DNA from 3 places in the Paenibacillus sp. FSL K6-0276 genome. Region 3 is predicted to be linked to each of the others. Evidence: predicted binding sites of a transcription regulator. Region 3 holds the regulator's gene; each other region holds the start of a gene.
The links. Region 3 encodes Rex, which represses fermentation and respiration genes when NADH is low (regulators of the CRP and FNR family bind a similar motif). Its sites were predicted from a motif close to TTGTGAAATATTTCACAA; they were not measured.

Region 1 (5,372 bases), 1.8 Mb from region 3:
TCCGGTATACTTAGTTTAATATCCAGGACCGCCGACGTGGGTGAGGCAAAAGAGGAGATTCCTTTGGAGTATCTAAAAGGTGAATATTTTCGAGTAGCTGTTAACGGAAAATATTTCAGAGACATCCTTCGGGCGATAGATAGTGAGACGCTTAGAATAAGGTTTGCTGGAAAAGAAAGACCACTGGTGATACAGCCTGCAGACACGACTTCGTCCACACTTTTTTTAATTACACCAATGAGGACCCAGGATTGAGGATATGCTTATGAATGTGGTATCTGTTGATCGGAACTTGCTGTCTATGGCTCGGTACTTACTATCTTTTGTTCGAATTCGATCGTATCGGACCGTATTGCAGCTATTTCTGCATTTTAGTTGATTTTGTTGAAGTATCGGACTGCATACTCTCAAGCCCCCTAATCGAGCTTGCTAAGAAGAGTTCTCTTTGCTGAAAAATATTACATTAATTCTTGGAGGATTGAATAATGAATCTGTTTAAGATAGGATCAAAGCCACTGGGGATCGAGCGGATTACAGCATTTTTAGAGGATAATTATGTGAGTATCGGCTACCCCGGAATAGGAGATTTGGAGAACATCAGTATAGAGGAGCTCCGTGATCGGTTGCTTCGTACTTACCAATACAGTGAGCTGGAGCTTACAGAACATTTGCAAGACATTCATCTGTTCGTACATACGATGCAGGATGGCGATTATGTGCTGGTGTGTGATGGAGATTGGGTACATCTAGGTGATCTTGGTGATTATTTTTACAACGAATTATTTGACGCGCCAAACATCGGTACATGTCATCGACGTGGTGTAACTTGGCTGAAGAGTCTTCCCATGACCGATCTGAACGCAGGGGTAAAAGAGTTTCTTAGCGATAGTGGAGCGGTTAAACAGTATAAGGGGCCGATGCCTTGTGCTCGTGTGGATCTGTGGATCACAGGTTCGTCTGATTCAGAGCAAGCGGCGAATAATCGAGTGCATGTGGATGAAGAGACATTATCAATGGCGCTCGGTATTTTGAAGGAAGCTCTTGTTAGTGAGAACGCCGAACGACGGGAACGAGCAGCGATTGCAATTCTTCAGTATGCTAAGTAGTGGAAAAAGGTTTCAGATCCACATCCTCAATAAAAAGCGTTCCATCCGCTATTCAAACATCGGATGGAACGCTTTTGTCATATCTACTGTTATCTTCGTTTGGTACTCAGATAAATTCAACGAATTCATTGACCGGTTTACGATAGCCACGTGGTCTGATTTTATGTTTCTTGTCTTTGCCGATTGTGATCAGCATAACAGGTACCATATGATCGGGTAGGTTTAAAGTGGAGTGAATGGCTTTCGGATCAAAGCCGATCATCGGGCAGGTATCCCAGCCTTTGTCTTTGGCAATCAACATGAAGTGCATGGCAGACAGGGAGGCATTGCGTATAGCCTCATCTCTTTGGAAAGCATCATTTCCTGTATAAGCATTGTTAATCGTTTCTATCTCTGCATCATAATCCTCTTGACTCATAGCCCCTAAAGCTTTAAGTCCTCCGAAGATTTCTGGAGCTTTCAGATAAGCATTCTTATCACCGAGTACCACAATTACCGCTGAGGCGGAGTGTATTTTATATTGACCGTAAGCCGCCTTACGAATCTCTTCTTTTAAATTCTCATCAGAAACCACTTTATAATTGGCATGTTGAAGATTATAAGCTGATGGAGCCAATCTGGCGTAAGAGAACATTTCCTCTAGTTCAATCTGAGGGATCTTCACCCCTTCAACAAAATTCATAGCAGACCTGCGGGATTCAATCAAATCTGTAAAAGCGCTCATGAGTTATTCCTCCATATGTTATGTATTTGCTTGTTAATTATAAACAAGTGATATTTATAAATAAACTAACTATTAGTTACTAACTCAAAATATCACAGTTAATTATATTCGTCAATGATTAAATTCACTTCATGTAGCTTTAGCCTTCTAAGTACTTTGAAGTGTGCGAAGAATAAATACATTGTTGTAAAATATTAGGATGTAAATTAGGATATTAGGATATGAAAAATGAAAAATGCTTTTATTAATGAAAGGGTGGGAATGTTGAACGATACTAGAGAGCAGTTGATAATAGACCTGCAAAGAATTGAAGAGAACGATTACGAGCTTAGAAGTAGGGAGCAACTAAGGGATTATGTGAAGCTGATGCTTGAGTACATAGGAGATCCACAGCCGGTGCTACGAGATGATTTGATCTATTCCACCTTCTACAAATGGATTAATGAAAAACAATGGTTTAGTGATGCGGAGCTTCGTGAACTTCTCTTGATTCTCCTTGACGAGCAGCATTTGTTCTATCACATTGACAGCAAAGAAGATCAGGCTGTGTTCACAAGAACGTTTTCGGTACTGGTCATTGCGCTTATTCTTCAGCGGAATAGGGAACAGGCTTTATTAGATAGCGCTGAGTTTACAAATGTGAAGGAAGCTCTGATTAGATATTATGAGGAAGAACAGGATTTACGGGGATTTGTGCATGAAGAAGGCTGGGCACACGCTGCAGCCCATGGCGCAGATGCCTTGGATGAACTGGTACTGTGCTCGGAGAGTGATGCTGCAATACGGGAAGAGGTTCTGGCAGTCATCCAAAGGATGCTCTACAACGATCAGTACATATTTAGCGACGAAGAAGATGAACGGATCGCTACGATTGTAGCTACAATCGTAGATCATCATTTACTTCCACAACAATCTATTGTCGACTGGATCGGCAACTTGGAGCAATGTGGGGGGTGGCCGAGAAGCCGCGGCCAGTACGTAGCTCGTGTAAACACCAAGAATTTCGTTCGTTCTCTGTATTTTAGATTGCTACCAATGAAGAACAATCCGGATATGGTCGAGTCTTTATTGAAAGCGGAGATGAATTTGAATAAATTTACACAATAAGTTTTTAATCACCTAAGCGTGTATAAATAATATCGAAATTTTGAATAATCGTTTTTTAATGTAATAAAAATCACAAAACTTTGGAGAAATTCAAAAACTTTGTGACATTTATAACTTGATAAGTGCTATAATAGGAATATGGAATTATAAGTATTACGTTTTTCACTACTATTAAGCAGTAAAGCTTATTGCAGAGGAGATTTGGATATGTCAGAAACAATCACTCAAACACACCCTGAACAAGAATCACCCAAATTAGCTGTCACTAAAGAACAAATGAATGTTCTGGAGCAGCTTTTGAAACCGGAAGTTCAGGAATCGTTAACTGTCTTAGTGGAACAGTTGCCAAAATTAACAGAGCTTGTCGGCGTGCTCACAAAGTCATATGACTTTGTACAAACAGTCGCTGCGGATGAAGTGTTGAAAAGTGATACGGTAAGTGCAATTAAAGAACTTGCTGAACCTGTGGTGCATTCCGCGAAGAATATGGCAGCTACAGTGATCGAAGCGCAAGATCGTGCGAATGAAAATAGCGATGTTATCGGTATATTTGGTCTTATGAAGATGATGAAAGATCCGCAAGCGCAGAAGCTTTTCCGTTTCGTAAATGCTTATCTTCAAGTCGCCGGCGAACGCAGTCAGCAGAAATAATAATTTTCATATCTCATTCGTAAGGACGGAGGAAACATCATGTCTAAACATATTGTCATTCTAGGAGCGGGTTATGGCGGTCTACTAAGCGCCTTAACTGTACGCAAGTATCTGAAGAAAGACGAAGCTAAAATTACAGTCGTTAATCAATATCCTACACATCAAATTATTACAGAATTGCATCGTCTTGCAGCGGGTAGTGTTGCAGAAGGTGCTGTTGCTATGCCACTAACTAAGCTTTTTGCAGGTAAAGATATCGACCTGAAAATCGCGAAAGTTAATTCTTTTTCTGTTGAGAACAAACAAATTACTTTATCTGATGGTGTGACATTATCCTACGATGCTTTGGTTGTGGGTCTTGGAAGCACTACGGCTTATTTTGGCATTCCAGGGCTTGAGCAATACAGCATGGTATTGAAATCGGCAGCGGATGCTAACAGAATTCATCGTCATATTGATGAGCGTATCCGTGAATATGCGAAGTCTAAAAATGCAGCGGATGCGAGCATCCTAATCGGCGGCGGTGGCTTAACAGGCGTTGAACTTGTTGGTGAAATCGCTGATGTGTTGCCAACACTCACTAAGAAATACGGCGTGGATCCTAAAGAAATTAAACTTATGCTGGTTGAAGCAGGTCCTAAGATACTTCCAGTATTGCCGGATGCACTGATCGAACGCGCAGTGGTAAGCCTAGAAAAACGCGGTGTTCAATTCTTGACGGGTCTACCTGTTACGAATGTAGTAGATAATGTAATTGATTTGAAAGACGGTCAAAAAATTATTGCTAACACATTCGTATGGACGGGTGGCGTACAAGGAAATCCACTTATTGGCGAATCCGGTCTTGAAGTGAATCGTGGCCGTGCAACGGTGAATGAATTCTTGCAATCCACATCACACAAAGACGTATTCGTTGCTGGCGACAGCGCCGTTGTCTTTGCAGAAGATGGTCGTCCATATCCACCAACTGCACAGATCGCTTGGCAAATGGGTGAATTGATCGGGTACAATCTTTATGCGTACTTGAAGGATAAATCATTTGAATCCTTTAGTCCTATCAACTCAGGTACGCTTGCGAGCTTAGGTCGTAAAGATGGTGTAGCCATCGTTGGTGCTAGCTCAACTCCGCTAAAAGGATTACCTGCAACCTTGATGAAAGAAGCAAGTAATATTCGTTACTTGTCCCACATTAAAGGATTGTTTAGCTTAGCTTATTAATTGTATTATTGGAAAACCTGCTCTGATTTGAGCAGGTTTTTTGTTGATCTCTAGTGGTTTCTACCATTAATTGTCAATAGTTGTCCTAGTACGTAGTATTCGTTTTTGATATAATAGATTGGCTAATATTAACAGAGGTAGTTAGAGGAGGATTACATGATGTTATTCCAAAAAAACGATGTCATTTTGTTTCAAGGCGATAGTATAACAGATTGCGGTCGCAATTATGAAGACGTTTCATCGCTTGGTGAAGGTTATGCATTGATGATCGCCGCCCGACTGGGGCATTTATACCCGGAGAAGAATCTTACGTTCTTTAACCGCGGAATTAGCGGCAACCGTGCAGTAGATTTGCAGGGACGCTGGGATAAGGATTGCCTGGATCTGAAGCCGACTTGTGTGTCCATTTATATTGGTATTAACGACACTTGGCGCCGCTTTGATTCTGGTCAGGAAACAACGCCAGAACAATTTGAAGCTGCCTATCGTGACCTGATCGAACGGACGCAGAAATCACTGAACGCCAAATTAGTCCTTATTGAGCCGTTCGTGTTGCCTGTACCAGA
Region 2 (5,372 bases), 2.8 Mb from region 3:
TGTCGGGGCTAATTTTCCAAGTGTCTATTTACCCGCAACAGTTTCATTTCAAGAACCGGACAATATTTATTTCAAAGATGATTTCGAAAATGGAATGGATTGGACGAAGTGGGTTTATAAAGGTATGAGACCTGTTGTGACCACGGAATGGATGTCTGAAGGCGTTCTTCATGGCAAAAAAGCGTTGACAATACACAGCGATGCTGCACCAAGCGGTTCAAAACCGGTGTTGTACAGAGACTTCGGCGGTTCGCTCAATAAAATCGTCACTGTAAAAATGTTCGATCGTCAAAGCAGTAACTTAGTTCCTTACGATTCCGGCACGACTATCTCTTCAACGGTGAAATCACTGGCTCGAGCAGACAATGGTGTTCAGGTTGTAGGGATAGGGCTGGATACGACGGTAAGCGATAAATATTACGTTGTTATGAATGGATCAACCGAAACGGCAACCACGGTTCCTCGAACCTATGGCTGGCATGAGCTGAAATGGGATTATACAAGCGGAAGTGACGTGAAGCTGTACATTGACGGCGCGCTGGTTCAGACCTTAACCACCATATCCAATTTTAATCGTGTCGAGCTCGGGTCTGGCGATGGTATTGGCGTGAGTTATTACGATCAGTTATATATTTATGGGGGTACAGTAACCCCTCTGCCTGATCCGCTGCCGACACCTTCTGCACCGATTCCTGGCAAGATTGAAGCGGAAGATTTCAATGATATGTCAGGCATTCAGGCGGTTACAGCCTCAGAGGGCACTTTTGCTGCGGGCTATTTAGACGCTGGTGACTGGATAGACTATCGTGTCAATGTCGCGACTGCCGGCACCTATAAGGTGAATTATCGGGTGGCCGTTAATGGGGGATACACCGGTGAAGTTCAGCTGCAGGTGAACGGAGTCAATCTGAAGACCACTTCATTCCCGAGTACAGGCGGCTGGCAAAATTGGGCGACAGTAAGCGATACCGTAACACTAAGCGAAGGACCTCAGACGATAAGACTCTATATTACCAAAAACGGGTGGAACCTGAATTGGTTCCAGATCGAGAAGATTGTGCCGATCCCTGGCAAGATCGAAGCGGAAAATTATAACGCGATGTCGGGCGTACAAACGGAACCATCATCAGAAGGCACGTTGAATGTAGGTTATATCGACGCTGGCGATTGGATGGATTATAACGTTAATGTCGCGACCACCGGTATCTATACGGTGAATTATCGGGTAGCCGTTAATGTAGGATACACCGGTGAAGTCCAACTGCAGGTGAACGGAGTCAATCTGAAAACAACGTCAATCCCAAGTACAGGCGGATGGCAAAATTGGGCGACGGTAAGCGATACGGTGACACTAAGTGCAGGACCTCAGACGATACGGCTGTACGCCAGCAAAACCGGTTTGAATCTGAATTGGTTCCAACTGCTAGCACCGACGACAACGCCAAGCACTGACACCATTCAGGCTGAGAACTATAGCTCGCATAGGGGAGTTGCGACCCATAGCATTGGAACAGGGACTGTCGTTGGCAATATAGATCCAAGCGATTGGATGGTATATAACGGTATCGATTTCGGTACGGGTATCAATCAGTTCATGGCCAATGTAGGCGTCGATCCTGCTTATGCAGGTAAGCAGCTCCAGTTAAGGCTTGACAGCACGACCGGACCATTAATTGGTACATTAACCATAAGCTCAACTGGCGGATGGGATACTTACGCAACGCAGACATGCGCCGTATCTGGCGTGAGCGGAGTGCATAATTTGTATATTGTTGCTGCCGGAAGTGGAGACGGAGTGGGTAATATCGACTGGTTCAAGTTCAATGTAAATAATACACCACCGGCGGATGCCACCTTTACTGCCGATGTGACAGCACCAACCAACATCGACTTCAACGTAACGATTCACTATCCGGATGACGCAGCGGTGAAGGAATATAAAGTGGGTACTGATGGTACGTGGTCACTGTACACCTCTCCGATTGTCATGACTGCGAACAGCACGGTCTATGCGAGAAGTACGGATGATGTGGGCAACATATCGAATATTACCAGCTATGAAGTCAGCAATATCGACAAGATCGCACCCGAGAGCAGTGCAGCCGTCACGCCGTCTCAACCCGAAGGGCAGAACGGCTGGTACGAACATCCGGTTACGCTTGAGCTTGCCTCCTCGGACCATGGATCGGGTCAGCTTATTACATTGTCAACGATGGAGAGGAACAAACCGGAAATTCGGTAGTCCTCACGGAAGAAGTCGTTCATAAACTGGAATACTGGAGCGTAGACAAGGCAGGGAATGTCGAGGAGCGTCATACCGCAACCGTGAAGATCGACAAGACCGGGCCGACACTCACGATTGGGCTAGATCCTATGACTCTCTGGCCAGCGAATCACAAAATGGTGAAGGTGAATGCTGCGCTGGATTCTAGTGACACCTTGTCAGGAATCAAATCCGTAGTGTTAACCTCCATTACAAGCAACGAACCGGAAAGTGAAGAAGGCGATATTCAAGCAAACTTGGGGTCCGAGGACACTTCGTTCAGCTTGCGTGCATCAAGATCCGGTAAAGGAACAGGTCGCGTTTATACAATTACTTACACGGCTACCGACCATGCAGGCAACCAAACAGTTGCAACTGCAACCGTAACTGTCCTGCATGATCAGTCGGGAAAGCCTGAAAAGTAGTACGGGTGAACGTTATGTAAGAAGGATGGCATTGAAGCCATCCTTCTTTTTTACTTTGAAAAGTGGGTTTTTCTTGTCCTAGTACATTCCCCAGCCATAAAGGATTATCTGTTAAAAAACGACAAAACACTTCGTTTTTTTGTTGTATGGTAAAATTAGGATGAATACCATAGAGCTACGGGCAGTTTAGCGAAGTGTAGAATTATTCTTCTACCAATTGGTGCGATAATTATCTGAGGAAGTACCCTGCTTGCTCTATCGTCTACTTCAGCGGGAACCATTCGCAATCGTTTGTGAAGAACGACCTAAAGGTGCCAGTGTACCAAAAAAAACAAAGCGCAGATGTGCATGTGTGTTACTGCTTTGATTGAACTCCCATGAAAATTTAATTTGCAGTTGCAGAAAAAGCGCAGACATACCGGCACCGCCTGGACCGGCAATGATGATATCATATTTATCTTTTAGTTGATCGTACGGTGTATAGCTGGCTTGAGACGCTCCCGAAACGGCTTCTGTTTCTTTGGTCACTTCTTGATGCTACTTTATTTTTTTATGTTTAACCCCTCTCTGCTCTGCTAGGTGACAGGAATCATAGACGTACTTGCGAGGTGTTGCTACAATGTTTCATGGAAATAAAGTGAAATTCTTCACAAGAAATTACAGAAGGAGTTATTTATGATGAAAAGAATCGTAACACTGAGTACCCGCAAACTGATGGATACCGCAAAACACGGCGGATGCGGCGCATGCCAGACATCTTGCCAGTCCGCTTGTAAAACTTCCTGCGGAGTTGCAAACCAGAAGTGTGAAAATGCAATGAACAGATAGGATTCGGAATTTTACCGCCCATTGCTCTGCTGATGGGCGGCTATTTTTAAGAAACGGACGCAACCTCTAAAGGACGGCAAAGCCGTTTCTACTTGTGTGCAAAAGGAGCTTGATTAGCAAGTATGATTCATCAATATAAACTAAATGGATATAACATCGTGCTCGACACCTACAGTGGCTCGGTACATGTTGTTGATGACCTAGCATATGAAATTACAGAGCTTTATGAGAAAACTTCTGTCGAAAAAATCGTGACAACGATGTTGGATAAATATAAACATGATTCCAGCATTTCCGAGAGCGACATTCGAGAAACCATCGTGGATATCGAGGAACTTAAAAATGATGGCCAGCTCTTTACAAAAGATGAGTATGAGAACCTCTCGCTTGATTTAAAAAAACGAAAAACTTATGTCAAGGCGCTCTGCCTCAATGTTGCGCATACCTGTAATCTGTCATGCGACTATTGCTTCGCCAGCCAGGGGAAATACAACGGAGATCGGGCAATCATGAGCTATGAGGTTGGACAAAGAGCTATCGATTACCTGCTTGAAAATTCGGGTCATCATCGAAACCTTGACATCGACTTTTTCGGCGGGGAACCGCTTTTGGCCTGGAAAGTGGTTAAACAGATCGTAGCTTATGCAAGAAGCAAAGAACAAGAATACAAAAAAAAGTTCCGCTTCACCTTCACGACGAACGGGATGCTGCTGAACGATGAGGTCACCGAGTTTTTAAATCAGGAAATGTACAATGTCGTATTAAGCCTGGATGGAAGAAAAGAGGTTCATGACCGACTTCGCAAAACAGTTAACGGAAAAGGCAGCTACGATCATATTGTTCCGAAGTTCCAGGAATTCGTTCGTAAGCGCGGAGACCAAGAGTACTATGTACGAGGAACCTACACTCGTAACAATGTCGATTTCACCAATGATATATTTCATATCGCAGACCTTGGTTTTGACAAGATTTCGATGGAACCGGTCATCTGTGATCCAAGGGAACCCTATGCACTTACCGAGGAGGACCTCCCGGAGATATACAACCAGTACGAAATTCTCGCCAAGGAAATGATCGGACGCGGTGAACAAGGCAAGGGGTTTACCTTTTATCATTACATGCTTGACCTCTCGGAAGGACCTTGCATCCAGAAGAGAATCACTGGCTGTGGTTCAGGAACCGAATATCTTGCTGTCACCCCTTGGGGAGAACTTTTTCCTTGCCACCAGTTCGTCGGGGATGAAGAGTACAGCATGGGAAACATCTGGGATGGAATCACACAACCTGAGTTGCAATGTCAATTTAAAGAGAGCAACTGCTACTCAAAGCCGGAATGCAAGGACTGCTGGGCGAAACTCTACTGCAGCGGCGGTTGTCCTGCCAATGCGCTGCACGCAACTGGTTCCCTGGGCGGAACCTATGACTTCAGCTGTGATATCTTCCGCAAGAGGGTCGAATGTTCCATGATGGTGAAGGTTGATGAATCCATTAGAGCGATGGAAGGGTAATCTAGCTAGTTAACGTAATGGATGAATAAACTGTAACCGAGAAAAAGACGCTTTTAAATAAAGTGCCCTTTCTCGGTTTTTTGTATTAACTCGAGCATTCATGATCATCCATTAGCATTATAACGACTGCACTTACCAGTGCCGTACTCAAAAAGCCAATCGCTGTTGTGCTTATTTTGATGATGATCTTCCCAGTCAAGCTAATCATCCCCATGATATTAGCGGCATATCTGCCCATCTATATGTTCAAGCTGAAATGGCTGAAGGGTGCTTATAATTAGGGATTGATGGGTGGTTGACGAGATAATATTTCTAAAAAAATAGAAAAAATAGACACCTGCTATAATT
Region 3 (5,372 bases):
ATGTTTCAACATTTGTTTGCTGAAATGAACAAGGTGCTTCAGGAGATCGTAACAGATTACCCTACAGCGGAGGGTGTCCGCCGGAATGAGCTTTTATGCAATTATAATATGCTGCATAGACTAAGCGATAAAGTGATGGATGAATGGCTGGCTTTTGCTGAAAAGCTTAGTCACTTTCGCGAAAGTGTGGATATTACATCAGTGGTCGAAGAGGAAGTGCCAGAGCAGGAAGCGCCCGAGCTGTGCATGGATACTTTTGTAAGAGGTCAGGGGTATTATAAGCTCTTGATGTATGGAAAATGTATTGAACAGTTTAAAGAAGTTATTGTGCAATATCCGGATAGTTTGGCTGCTCGATTGTATTTAGCCATCTCTTACCTACAGGAAGGGGATGGGGAAACTGCTTGGAGTCATCTGAACCATATGCTCAGTTTGATACGGGAAACCAAGCTGAAAGCAATGGTTTACAATGCTTTAGGCTGCATACGAGCATCTCAGGAACGTTTCAATGAAGCGCAGGAGCTGTTTGGCCTTTCTTTGCAACTTGACCCGGCACTTCCTGAACCAACCGTTAATTTGGAAGTTTGCCGCCGCCGAGGAGGAAAGCTTCATTTCGGAAATCAGCTTGTTTCATTGTTGTAAAATATTTCGTTTACGGTTTATTATTCCGCATTTTCATTCAAGCGATGCATCCCCTGAACCAGTGGTGTGCATCGCCTTTTTTCGCAACTTCTGTTATGCTGATTAAGAGTCTCAATTGAAAGGGAATAGAATTATAATGAAATTTGCCGTGCTTGATTTTGAAACAACGGGAACCCAATCCGTGGGTGAAATTATCCAGGTTGGCCTTGCAATTATAGAAGAAGACCGGTCCATCTCCCGGGTATATGGTTCCTACGTCAAGCCCGGAACGCCGATACCTCCTTTTATAACTGGTCTGACGGGGATTACCGACGATGATGTAAAGGATGCACCTGAGCTGGATGAGATGATGATGGAGCTTGTTCCGCTGCTGGATGATGTAGTGCTTGTAGGGCATAATGTCGCATTCGATTTCCATTTTTTACAAAACGCTTTAGATCGATGTGGGTATTTACCATTTCAAGGGCGGATTTTGGATACGATTGATTTTCTGAAAATTTGCTTTCCTTCTCTCACATCCTATCAACTAGGATCGGTCAGTGCACATTTTGGAGTGACACACGATCGCCCGCATCAGGCAGATAGTGATGCACTGGCGACTGCTCTTGTGCTGTTAAAGTGTCTGGAGGAGCTTTACAGTCTGCCACTGCTTACGATCCAAAGACTCTGTGAGCTGTTTACCGAAGAGGACAGTGATCTGGGCTGGTATTTTGATGGTCTGCTGCGAGAACGGGAAGCGGAGACGCTTCAACCTGAAGGTGATTTGACATTTTATCGTCAATTAGCGCTTGCTGTGGGAGACTGGAATGAGTTAGCCCCTCCTAGAGATGAGCATGCTGCGAATCCGTTAGAGAATTTATCTTTTACAGATTATATGGATGAAGTAACCAAACGGCTTAAAGACACTTTACTACAGTATGAAAGCAGAGAAGCTCAGGATATTATGATCAATGAGGTGATTACGGCACTCGCCGAAGACAAACATCTACTGATCGAAGCGGGAACAGGAACCGGTAAATCACTCGGTTATTTGTTGCCGGCTATTTATCAGAGCGTTCGCACCGATCAAAAGGTCATGGTCAGCACTCATACCATTAATCTGCAGGACCAATTGCGGGAGCGAGATATTCCTTTGTTAACGCAGGTAGTTCCTTTTCCATTTAAAGCTGCAATTTTTAAGGGCAGAGGGCATTATTTGTGTCTACGTAAGTTTGAACATAAAATTAACAAAAAAGACTTTATTAGCCCAAGGGAAGATGCACTTACTGCGGCTCAGATGATCGTATGGCTGACCCAAAGTGAATCTGGAGATGATGAAGAGCTCAATTTAAGCGGTCGTGGCGGTGATTTCTGGGAGACGGTCGCAAGCGATACCGATTCCTGTCTGGGTCGTTCGTGTCCATGGTTCCGCAAGTGTTATTATCACCGGGCTAAGCATGAAGCTGGTATTGCAGACGTGGTCATTACGAACCATTCCAAGCTCTTCGCAGATGTTAAGGCTGGTCACCAGCTACTTCCGGCTTATGAACATCTTGTTATTGATGAGGCCCACCATCTGGAGGATGTAGCTGGCAAGCATTTAGGCATGCATATGAAGCATTTCACAGTGGCGCATACACTATCGCGTCTATACAAGGATAGTAGAAATGGCCAACTCCCTACTCTTCGCCAAATGCTTCAGTCATCAGGCAGTGAGGAAGCTTCTGAATGGAGCGGAGTCATCGATAGAATCTATCCAGATCTGCTTACTGTAAAAGAAACCTGGGATCTACTTAGTGACAAACTGTTCAGTCTCTTGCCGGAACGCAGTGATGCAGCAGCGGGGGAAGCTGGACAATTAGTCATGCGTTTACTTCCTGCCCGTAAACCGAAAGATTGGGATGAATTGGTTGCTTTAGAGAATACTATGAATCTGACATTAAGCGAAATTATCCGTAAAGGTGATAAAATGCTTAATGAGATGCGCGATCAAGAAGGTCAATCTTCTTCAGATAGTCTAGTTACCGATATTAGCGGCTTATTTAAGGATTTAGCTTCTATTCGTGAGCAAGTGCGGTTTTTTATGGGATTAAACGATGAGAATGTAGTATATTGGCTGGAGGCGAATGGAAATTACCGCAGCAAATCGCTACAGCTGTATGCCGTCCCTGTTGATGTTAGTACCCAGCTTAAGGAGCTGTTCTTCGACAAGAAGAAGAGTATCGTGTTAACCTCAGCGACGCTCTCTGTCGATAAGTCTTTTCAGTTTATGATTGATAATCTTGGATTAAATGAGGCTGCGGAAGAAGGGCGATTGATGACATCGCTACTACCTTCTCCATTTAAGTATCGGGAACAGGCGCTGCTGGTTATTCCGCGTGATTTTCCTAGTGTGAAGGGCAGTGTGGGAGATGCACGTTTTGTAGATACACTTGTTCAGTCGCTAGCGGAAGCGGCAGTAACAACTCGCGGGCGGATGCTTGTCCTGTTTACCTCTTATAAGATGCTGCGCCAGGTTTATGATCCTCTGAAAGAGGCTCTAGCCTCACAAGAGATCACGGTGCTAGGTCAAGGCGTGGAAGGTGGCAGCCGTAGCAAGCTGATCCGCCGTTTTCAAGACAGTGCAGCCTCTGTTCTGCTTGGTACAAGCAGCTTCTGGGAGGGTGTGGATATTCCGGGTGAAGCGCTGACCTGCCTGGCCATCGTGAGGCTCCCGTTCCAACCGCCGAATCACCCACTAGCGGAGGCGAAGTCTGAGTTATTACAAGCCCAGAAGAAGAATCCGTTTATGAAGTTGTCTGTTCCTCAGGCGGTTATTCGCTTCAAGCAAGGATTTGGAAGACTGGTACGGACGGCGCAGGATCGGGGTATTGTTATTGTTTATGATACTAGGGTTATCGAATCTCACTATGGGAAGTATTTCCTTTATTCGTTGCCTGGCCCGAAAATGGAGCATATGCTTACGGATCAAATGGTTCCTCGTATAGCAGAGTGGTTGGAGGACGGAGGCGTTTCCTGAAACGTTCGTCTTCAGTTTAAGTACTCACTCTACAATGAAGGGCGGTATTCAGAATACCGCTCTTCATTGAGACGAGGTGAAGTGATTTTAGATAGGGTTTGAAAAGAGTAATACTTATTTTAGGAGGTATATTATGAAATCGGATAAAATATCAGAAGCCGTCGTTCGCAGATTACCTGTGTACTTGCGTTTTTTGAATGATCTTCAGAATCGTGAAATATTAACCGTTTCCTCTCAGGAACTTGGACAAAAACTTGATCTGAATCCCGCTCAAATTCGTAAAGATTTAGCTTATTTTGGCGACTTCGGTAGAAAAGGTATTGGTTATGATGTATCTTATCTTATCGAGAAAATCCGTCATATCTTGAAGCTTGATCAGCAACTGAACGTGGCTTTGGTAGGAGCAGGTAATCTTGGTCATGCCTTGTCCAATTACAATACTTATTTGAAGGATACCATGAAGATCACCGCTGTATTTGATTCATATGCACCTAAGGTTGGGCGGAAAATCAACTCTCTTACAGTTCAACCGATGGAGGAGCTAGGCAAGACGATTCGTGAGCAAGGCATTCGAATTGGGATTATTACAGTGCCTGATTCAGAAGCCCAGAATGTAGCGGATATCCTCATTGAATCAGGGATTGAGGCGATTTTGAATTTTGCGCCAGTGATTCTAAAAACACCACCTAATATCAGGGTTCATGCGGCCGATTTTACAACGGATTTGCAAAGCCTTGCTTATTATTTGAAAGACGGAAAGGAAGAAAGTGGACATGAAGAGCAATAAAACTATTATCAAGGGCGGACGTTTTCTTACTCCGGGAACGGAAGAGCCGGTTCTGAGTGGATATATGACTATTGAAGATGATTTGATCACTTACATAGGAAAAGAAGAGCCTTTGATGGAAGATGGTGTGCAAGTTGTTGATGGCAGTCGTTTGCTGTTCATGCCTGGTCTAGTAAACACGCATGGTCATGCCGCTATGTCGTTACTACGTGGTTATGGAGATGATTTAGCACTTCAGGTGTGGCTTCAGGAGAAGATGTGGCCGATGGAGGAAAAGTTCACCGGAGAAGATGTGTACTGGGGAACCTCCTTGTCTGTACTGGAAATGCTAAAGGGTGGCACTACTACCTTCCTGGATATGTACGATCATATGGATAGAGTGGCTGAGGTTGTTGAACTGTCAGGTATTCGTTCCGTATTGATGAGAGGCGTAATAGGCCTATGTCCAGTGGAAGTTCAGAATCACAAGCTTGCGGAAGCGATATCTTTTGCACGCAATTGGCATGGCAAGGCTGACGGCAGAATTACGACGATGATCTCGCCACACGCCCCTTATACCTGCCCACCGGACTTCTTTGTTAAGTTTGTACAGGCGGCACATGATTTGGATTTACCGATGCATACCCATATGTCCGAAACGAAGCGCGAAGTGGAGCAAAATGTGGTGGATTACGGACTACGTCCAGTAGCGCATCTGGAGAAGCTTGGAATGTTCACACGTCCGTCTATTGTTGCTCATGGCGTTCATTTGAATGATGAAGAGATCGAGATTCTGGCTCGTCATAATGTAGGTGTGTCTCATAACCCAGGGAGTAATCTGAAACTGGCTAGTGGAGTAGCTCGAGTTACGGATCTTCTAAAAGCTGGTGTGAAGGTGTCTCTGGGTACGGATGGCGCGGCAAGTAATAATAACTTGGATATGTTTGAAGAAATGCGTCTTGCAGC

Region 1: a site for Rex is predicted at 2,996-3,013, ahead of MHH52_RS10880 (DUF1641 domain-containing protein). Genes of this name have one in related genera too.
Region 2: a site for Rex is predicted at 3,324-3,341, ahead of scfA (six-cysteine ranthipeptide SCIFF). Genes of this name have one in related genera too.

What each region holds. Positions count from the first base shown of each region.
Region 1 covers NZ_CP150276.1:2,387,228-2,392,599, forward strand. The annotation lists gene dnaN (DNA polymerase III subunit beta) at 1-255, shown strand, start outside; gene MHH52_RS10865 (hypothetical protein) at 486-1,106, shown strand; gene MHH52_RS10870 (nitroreductase family protein) at 1,213-1,830, opposite strand; gene MHH52_RS10875 (DUF2785 domain-containing protein) at 2,059-2,937, shown strand; gene MHH52_RS10880 (DUF1641 domain-containing protein) at 3,145-3,588, shown strand; gene MHH52_RS10885 (NAD(P)/FAD-dependent oxidoreductase) at 3,628-4,806, shown strand; gene MHH52_RS10890 (SGNH/GDSL hydrolase family protein) at 4,963-5,372, shown strand, end outside.
Region 2 covers NZ_CP150276.1:806,963-812,334, forward strand. The annotation lists gene MHH52_RS03600 (carbohydrate-binding protein) at 1-2,242, shown strand, start outside; gene MHH52_RS03605 (Ig-like domain repeat protein) at 2,326-2,688, shown strand; gene MHH52_RS03610 (hypothetical protein) at 2,956-3,216, opposite strand; gene scfA (six-cysteine ranthipeptide SCIFF) at 3,367-3,516, shown strand; gene scfB (thioether cross-link-forming SCIFF peptide maturase) at 3,639-5,024, shown strand; gene MHH52_RS03625 (hypothetical protein) at 5,110-5,262, opposite strand.
Region 3 covers NZ_CP150276.1:4,167,759-4,173,130, reverse strand. The annotation lists gene MHH52_RS19625 (hypothetical protein) at 1-642, shown strand; gene dinG (ATP-dependent DNA helicase DinG) at 779-3,640, shown strand; gene MHH52_RS19615 (redox-sensing transcriptional repressor Rex) at 3,774-4,427, shown strand; gene MHH52_RS19610 (amidohydrolase) at 4,414-5,372, shown strand, end outside.